2 regions of the Anaerobacillus sp. 1_MG-2023 genome follow, and region 1 is predicted to be linked to the other one. Evidence: a T-box and tRNA genes for the amino acid it is inferred to sense, from the RefSeq annotation. Region 1 holds a T-box; the other holds one or more tRNA genes.
The links. The T-box of region 1 lies ahead of tyrS (tyrosine--tRNA ligase). A T-box ahead of a tRNA ligase gene usually reads a tRNA of that ligase, here a tRNA-Tyr.
Positions count from the first base shown of each region.

Region 2: it has a tRNA-Tyr gene. The T-box ahead of tyrS (tyrosine--tRNA ligase) is inferred to sense a tRNA for this amino acid. The anticodon was not compared.

Region 1 is NZ_JAUORD010000001.1:641,628-645,121, reverse strand. It holds gene hemH (ferrochelatase) at 91-1,026, shown strand; T-box leader at 1,157-1,380, shown strand; gene tyrS (tyrosine--tRNA ligase) at 1,438-2,685, shown strand; gene Q4550_RS03400 (FixH family protein) at 2,724-3,479, opposite strand.
Region 2 is NZ_JAUORD010000002.1:423,844-427,337, forward strand. It holds gene kynU (kynureninase) at 1-1,112, opposite strand, end outside; tRNA gene Q4550_RS06030 (tRNA-Leu) at 1,275-1,359, shown strand; tRNA gene Q4550_RS06035 (tRNA-Arg) at 1,368-1,444, shown strand; tRNA gene Q4550_RS06040 (tRNA-Met) at 1,459-1,535, shown strand; tRNA gene Q4550_RS06045 (tRNA-Tyr) at 1,553-1,637, shown strand; tRNA gene Q4550_RS06050 (tRNA-Gln) at 1,642-1,716, shown strand; tRNA gene Q4550_RS06055 (tRNA-Gly) at 1,721-1,794, shown strand; tRNA gene Q4550_RS06060 (tRNA-Arg) at 1,886-1,959, shown strand; gene Q4550_RS06065 (PAS domain-containing protein) at 2,094-2,774, shown strand; gene Q4550_RS06070 (ATP-binding protein) at 2,704-3,405, shown strand.

The DNA of each region.
Region 1 (3,494 bases):
GAGAAAAAAAGGTATACTGATACCTAGATGATAATGATTATAAAAAGATAGTTTATTTAATTAATCACTGTATGAGAGGGGAACACATTCATGGCTAAGAAGACAATGGGATTACTTGTAATGGCGTATGGAACGCCTTATAAAGAAGAGGATATTGAACGTTATTACACACATATTAGAAGAGGCCGCAAGCCATCTGACGAGCAGTTAAAAGATCTTCAGGACCGTTACAAAGCAATCGGTGGAATATCACCACTTGCCAAAATTACGGAAGATCAGGCGAGAGGGCTTGAAGCTCACCTTAATGAAATTCAAGATGAAATTGAGTTTAAGCTTTATATCGGATTAAAGCATATCGAACCTTTTGTAGAAGATGCGGTACAGCAAATGCACAATGATGATATTGAAGAAGCTGTTAGTATTGTGCTGGCGCCTCACTTCTCTACATTTAGTATCAAATCTTATAATGGACGAGCAAAAGAAGAAGCTGGAAAGCTAGGTGGTCCAGTTATTCATTCTGTTGAGAGCTGGTATGATGAGCCTAAATTTATCTCTTATTGGGCGAAGCGTATTAAAGAGATATTTGAGGGAATGGCAGACCAAGAACGCGAGAAATCAGTCCTAATCGTTTCCGCTCACAGTTTACCTGAAAAAATCATTGCTAATGGAGATCCTTATCCAGATCAATTGAAAGAAACGGCAGATCTTATCGTAGCAGAGTCAGGTGTGAAGAACGTGGCGATTGGTTGGCAAAGTGAAGGGAACACTCCAGATCCATGGATTGGTCCAGACGTACAGGATTTAACAAGAGATCTTTATGAAAAACAAGGTTTTACATCGTTTGTTTATGCTCCAGTTGGATTCGTAGCCGATCACTTGGAAGTATTATTTGATAACGACTATGAATGTAAAGTTGTAACAGATGAAATCGGTGCAAATTATTATCGACCAGAGATGCCAAACGCACAGGAAGAATTCATTGATATTCTTTCAACTGTCGTGTTAAAAGAATTGAATAAACAATAATGAAAAAGAACGCAGCCTTGCAAAGCTGCGTTCTTTTTTTGTGAGAAATTCCTAACTGCTCTTGAAGAAACAAATTGACAACTAGCGTAAAAGAAGATAAAGTAATGAGAAATTCATGCATCGTAAATAACAATAGGCTAGGAAGAGGAAGCAGTAGCGTGTTATGACGAGTAGTGTCAGAGAACCAGTGGTTGGTGTGAACTGGTACAGTCTAACCGTGAATTACCCCTCAGAGCCTTCTTGATGAACAGAGTGATCTAATTAGTCAGGAACGGGAAAACCGTTATCGTATTCGAGCCGGAAGAAGTTATTTCTTCAATCAGGGTGGTATCGCGTGTAAGCCACGTCCCTACTATATAGAGAGGGACGTGGCTTTTTATATGAAATTTAATAATTAGGAGGTCGACAGGAATGAACTCAATCATGGATCAATTAACAGATGAACAAAGAAAGGAAATGGAAAGGCAATATGCGGTTTATACACATGGAACGAGTCAAGTCATTCCTGGAGATGAACTTAAGCATAAAATAGCCACTTCGATTATTAAGAATCAGCCAATTAAAGTGAAATTGGGTCTTGATCCTTCTGCGCCAGATGTCCATATTGGTCACACCGTTGTGTTAAATAAGTTAAGGCAGTTTCAAGAAAATGGCCATATCATCCAACTCATTATTGGAGACTTTACAGGTAAAATTGGTGATCCTACTGGAAAATCAACAGCAAGAGTGCAGCTTACGGATGAAGAGGTGAAACGAAATGCTGGAACTTATCTTGAGCAGTTTGGTAAGGTTCTTGATCAAAGCAAAGTGGAGCTCCACTACAATGCGGCGTGGCTATCTGAACTAAAGTTTGAAGACGTTATTGAACTCGCTGGAAAAATAACGGTTGCTCGTTTACTTGAGCGCGATGATTTTGAAAACCGAATGAAGGCGAATAAGCCTGTTTCGCTTCATGAGTTCTTTTACCCTTTAATGCAGGGCTATGATTCTGTTCATCTTGAAAGTGATATTGAGCTCGGTGGAAATGATCAGTATTTCAACGTTTTAATGGGGCGTCACCTTCAAGAGCAGTTTGGAAAAGAGAAGCAAGTTGTCTTAATGATGCCTCTTCTAGAAGGATTAGACGGGGTTGAAAAAATGTCTAAATCCAAAGGGAATTACATTGGAATTACAGAGAAGCCATCAGAGATGTATGGAAAAGCGATGTCGATTCCTGATGAGCTGGTCGTCAAATATACCGAATTAATCACGGATCTATCTCTAGAGGAAAAGCTTGCGCTTCGAAAAGAAATTGAACAAGAAGAAATCCATCCAAGAACAGCTAAAATGAATCTAGCTAAGACGATCGTTCGCATGTTTCATGGACAAAATGCTTCTGAAAAAGCAGAAGTGGAGTTTCAACAAATCTTTCAGCAAAAGCAGCTTCCAACCGATATTGAGGAAGTCATATGGGATGGAGATCGAATGGTAACTGTGCCAACATTGATCGCTAAACTAGGCATGCTACCTTCAACAAGTGAAGCTAGACGAATGGTGAAGAATGGCGGTATTAAGCTAAATGAGGTAAAAGTAACAGAAGTGAATGAGGAAATTGAAGTGAAAAATGGATTGGTCATTCAAGTGGGCAAAAGAAAATTCAAGAAAATAAAACTAGCATAGTAAAAATCCTCCCCCTCGAATAGAGGGAGAGGATTTTATTATTCTGTAATGGTGACACTTTCTTCGGTATGTTCATGAAGACCTTCATCGTTCTCTACATGGATGGTAAAGGTGTAGTCACCAGCTTCTTTAAAAGAAGTCACTCCTTCGTATTCGCCATCCTTCATTTCTTCAGCGTCAACCCACTCAGCTTTTTCTTCATCTACTTTCGAAATTTCAAAGCGAACGTCAGCGCCAGTTAAAGCTTCTTCGTCTTTTTGAAGATGTACCATGAACGAAACATCTTCATTCGCTTTCATCTCTTCGGGCTTCATAAGATGGATGGATACGTCGCTTTCGTGTTCGTGCGCGTGTTCATCAGTTTCAGAAGCAGCTTCTTCTTCAGAACCGACCATAATTTCATTTTTCGGCATCGTATGTAGATCACGAGCTGTCACGTGAGATTGAACGAAGTATTTACCAGCATCGTCGAGTTCCTTTTCAGCAGTATAAACGCCTTCACCATCATGAGAAGCTTCGATCATTTCACTATCTTCTTTAGAGCCTTCTTTCCATACTTCAAACATAACTTCGTCAGCATCGTCTACCTTTTCATCACCCTGAGTAACAGTGGCGGAAAATGTAATTTCTTCCCCTTTTTCTGCTTTTTCAGGAGTATCTAGTGCAACATCAAGCGTTTCGACCTGAGATTCCTCTGCCGTCGAGGCGTTAGACTCATTAGCATTATCCTGTCCGCACGCTGCTAGCACCATAGAAATGCTAAGGATAGATACCCATGATCCGATTTTTTTCATAACATTTTTTCTTCC
Region 2 (3,494 bases), on a different contig from region 1:
TGTTTTAGCGCTTTGCAAATTCGAGCAGCTTCATCGTGCTCGAGGCAAATATGCCCACCCCGTCGATCATCTTCTGATGGATTAGTGATCGTAAAACCATCTTCAGCAAGATTTTCTTTAATAAGACACATTAAATAGTTGGTAAGAGACAATGATTTTTCTCGAATCGCATCTATGCCAGCTTCGTTCATCAATTCCAGAGCTCCTATTAAAGGAGCCATACTAAAAATGTGGGGAGTGCCTATTTGAAATGCGCCGGCGGTTTCAGCATGAGTAAGCGTATGACTCATATCGAATTGCATTTCTTTCTTGGAACTGAACCATCCAGCAAGGCCGGGTCGTCTGCCAAGGTGATTTTCGTGCACAAAAAGTCCACCTACACCACCAGGGCCGCTATTTAAGTACTTGTATGTACACCAAACCGCGAAGTCAACGTTCCAGTCGTGAAGTTTATGAGGAATGGCTCCGATTGAATGAGCCAGGTCAAAGCCAATGATTACCCCTTTAGAATGGGCTGCTTGTGTGATTTTTTCTATATTTAGTAATTGTCCACTCCGATAAAGTACGGAAGGGAGGAGAATAAGGGCTACAGTATCATCGATGGCCTCAATGATATCCTCTTCTAGGATTGTTCTTCCGTCACGGCTCTGAACTTGTATTAAATTAGTTTCTGGGGATAATCCATGGAGTTCAAGCTGACTTTGAATAGCGTAAATGTCAGATGGAAATGTTAAAGAATCGGCTAGTATTTTTGTTTTGTTTCCTGAAGGTTTAAAAAAAGTAGCGAGCATTTGATGAAGGTTAGTTGTAATTGAACCGGTAGTAATTGTTTCAGAAGCATGTGAACCGATTAGCGTTGATGACATCTCGCCGATGTTTTCTGCCATATAAAACCAGGGCTGCTTACCATCAGACCAGCCATCAATTCCGTGTTGCTTCCAGTCATCAAGAGATCGAAGAAGGGAGGCTTCTGCATTCTTTGATAGTAGACCAAGTGAATTACCATCGAAATATAGCGTATTTGGATTTAAGTAAAACTTATCACGAAAATGGGCTAAAGGGTCTTTCTTGTCGAATTCTTTTGCGCATGTAATGGACTGTGATAAACTCATATGTAACAGCTCCTTTTCTACAACTTATCGTATGAGAGGGAGAAGAGCATGTCAACGCTTTCACTCTCTTCAAAAGAAACTTTCTACATTTTTTTAGAATAATGATTGACATTTCAAATGGTTCAATGGTATATTATTAAACGTCGCTGATACACAACATATGCGGGTGTGGCGGAATTGGCAGACGCGCTAGACTTAGGATCTAGTGTCTTACGACGTGGGGGTTCAAGTCCCTTCACCCGCACCATATATTTTGCGCCCGTAGCTCAATTGGATAGAGCGTCTGACTACGGATCAGAAGGTTAGGGATTCGACTTCTCTCGGGCGCACCATACATAATTTAAGTGGCGGTGTAGCTCAGCTGGCTAGAGCGTACGGTTCATACCCGTGAGGTCGGGGGTTCGATCCCCTCCGCCGCTACCATATTACAATTTCATCATGGAGGGGTAGCGAAGTGGCTAAACGCGGCGGACTGTAAATCCGCTCCCTCAGGGTTCGGCGGTTCGAATCCGTCCCCCTCCACCATGATTGGGCTATAGCCAAGCGGTAAGGCAACGGATTTTGATTCCGTCATGCGTTGGTTCGAATCCAGCTAGCCCAGCCATTTTGCGGGTGTAGTTTAGTGGTAAAACCTCAGCCTTCCAAGCTGATGTCGTGGGTTCGATCCCCATCACCCGCTCCATTACATATTGTAGAAGAGTTTTAAAAGCTACTTCACAACCTGATTTTAATCATGGTATACTTTTGTTGAGATGAAATACCATTCATATCGTGCGCCTTTAGCTCAGTAGGATAGAGCAACAGCCTTCTAAGCTGTGGGTCAGAGGTTCGAATCCTCTAAGGCGCATACTTATAACTCCTTGAATAAGATGACTTATTCAAGGAGTTTTTTTATCCTATTAATGGCACATGTGTGTTTGCACATACGCTCCATTTCCAATAAACTAGTAATTAATATATCACTTAGGAAATGGTGACGAAATGAAGCGATATAAAGGAAGAATTATATCTGTTGTAACGTTTTTTATAGCGATTTTATTATGGGATTATTGGCTTTATTCTGTTAATGAAATTAAAATCAATTGGTTAATGGACATATTCTTTACGATCTCAGTTATGGTAATTGTTTGGTGGTACTCGTCATATTATGATCGCTCTGTCATACTTCTGTCCAAATTAAAAGATAGTGAGGAAAAATATCGTAAACTATCAGAAAACTATAATAGTGTCATAAACAGCTTAAACGAAGTTGTTTTTCAAACTGGAATAGATGGTAGTTGGATCTGGTTGAATCAAGCGTGGGGAGAGTTAACTGGTTACGACGTTCAGGAATCATTAGGCACATACAGCTTATCTTATATACATCCAGATGATCGGCTGAATTTACATAAAGAATTATCTCGATTCCAGGATGGCGCCAGTAATTCTAAAGTATTTGAATTCAGGGTTCAGAAAAAAGGCGGGGGATTCGTCTGGTGTGAGGTCTTTATTAAATACGAATATAGCTCTAAAGGAAGATTTGAAGGAATGACCGGAACGATTAAGGATAAAACCTTTAGAAAGCAATCAGAAGAGCGATTGCTTAAAACAAATGAAGCCCTTGCGGTTAAATCTGAAAAATTTAGCATCAGCTGCACAGCTGGCCGCTGGCATTGCTCATGAAGTTCGGAATCCTCTAACATCAGTAAAAGGATTTCTTCAACTGCTTGAGAAGAAGGAATCCACTATGCCGTATTTTGAAATAATCTTTTCAGAAATATCACGTATCGAATTAGTGCTAAGTGAACTTCTAACACTAGCAAAGCCGCATAGTACGTTATTTACGAATGTTGAAATGAAAAGTTTATTAAAGCAGGTCTCGGCCTTGATTGAGTCTAATGCTCTATTGAACGATGTGACATTACAAACGAGTTTTGGGGATGAAGAAGCGGTTGTTTTTGCTAACCCTAACGAAATGAAGCAAGTATGCATTAATCTCATGAAAAACGCTATTGAAGCAATGAGTCATATGGAACAATCGAAATATCTTCATTTGAGTATGGATGTTCAAGAGATGTTTATATCTGTGAGGATTACCGACAATGGAGCAGGCATTTCTAAAGAAGATATTGATCGACTAGGGGAACCATTTTTTACAACAAAAGAGAGTGGTACTGGGCTAGGGTTATCAGTGTGTTTGAAGATTATAGAACAACACGGAGGAGAGTTATTAATTGAGAGTGAAGAAGGGAAAGGGTCTACATTTGAAATGAAGCTACCTCGTCTTTCGGTAGATCATCACTTATCGGAATGAAAGGCGAGTGAAACGAAGATTTCACTCGAATGGGCCAAAATCAAAATGCAATAGTATGAGCGAACATGGCTGAAAATTAGGAAAACCGA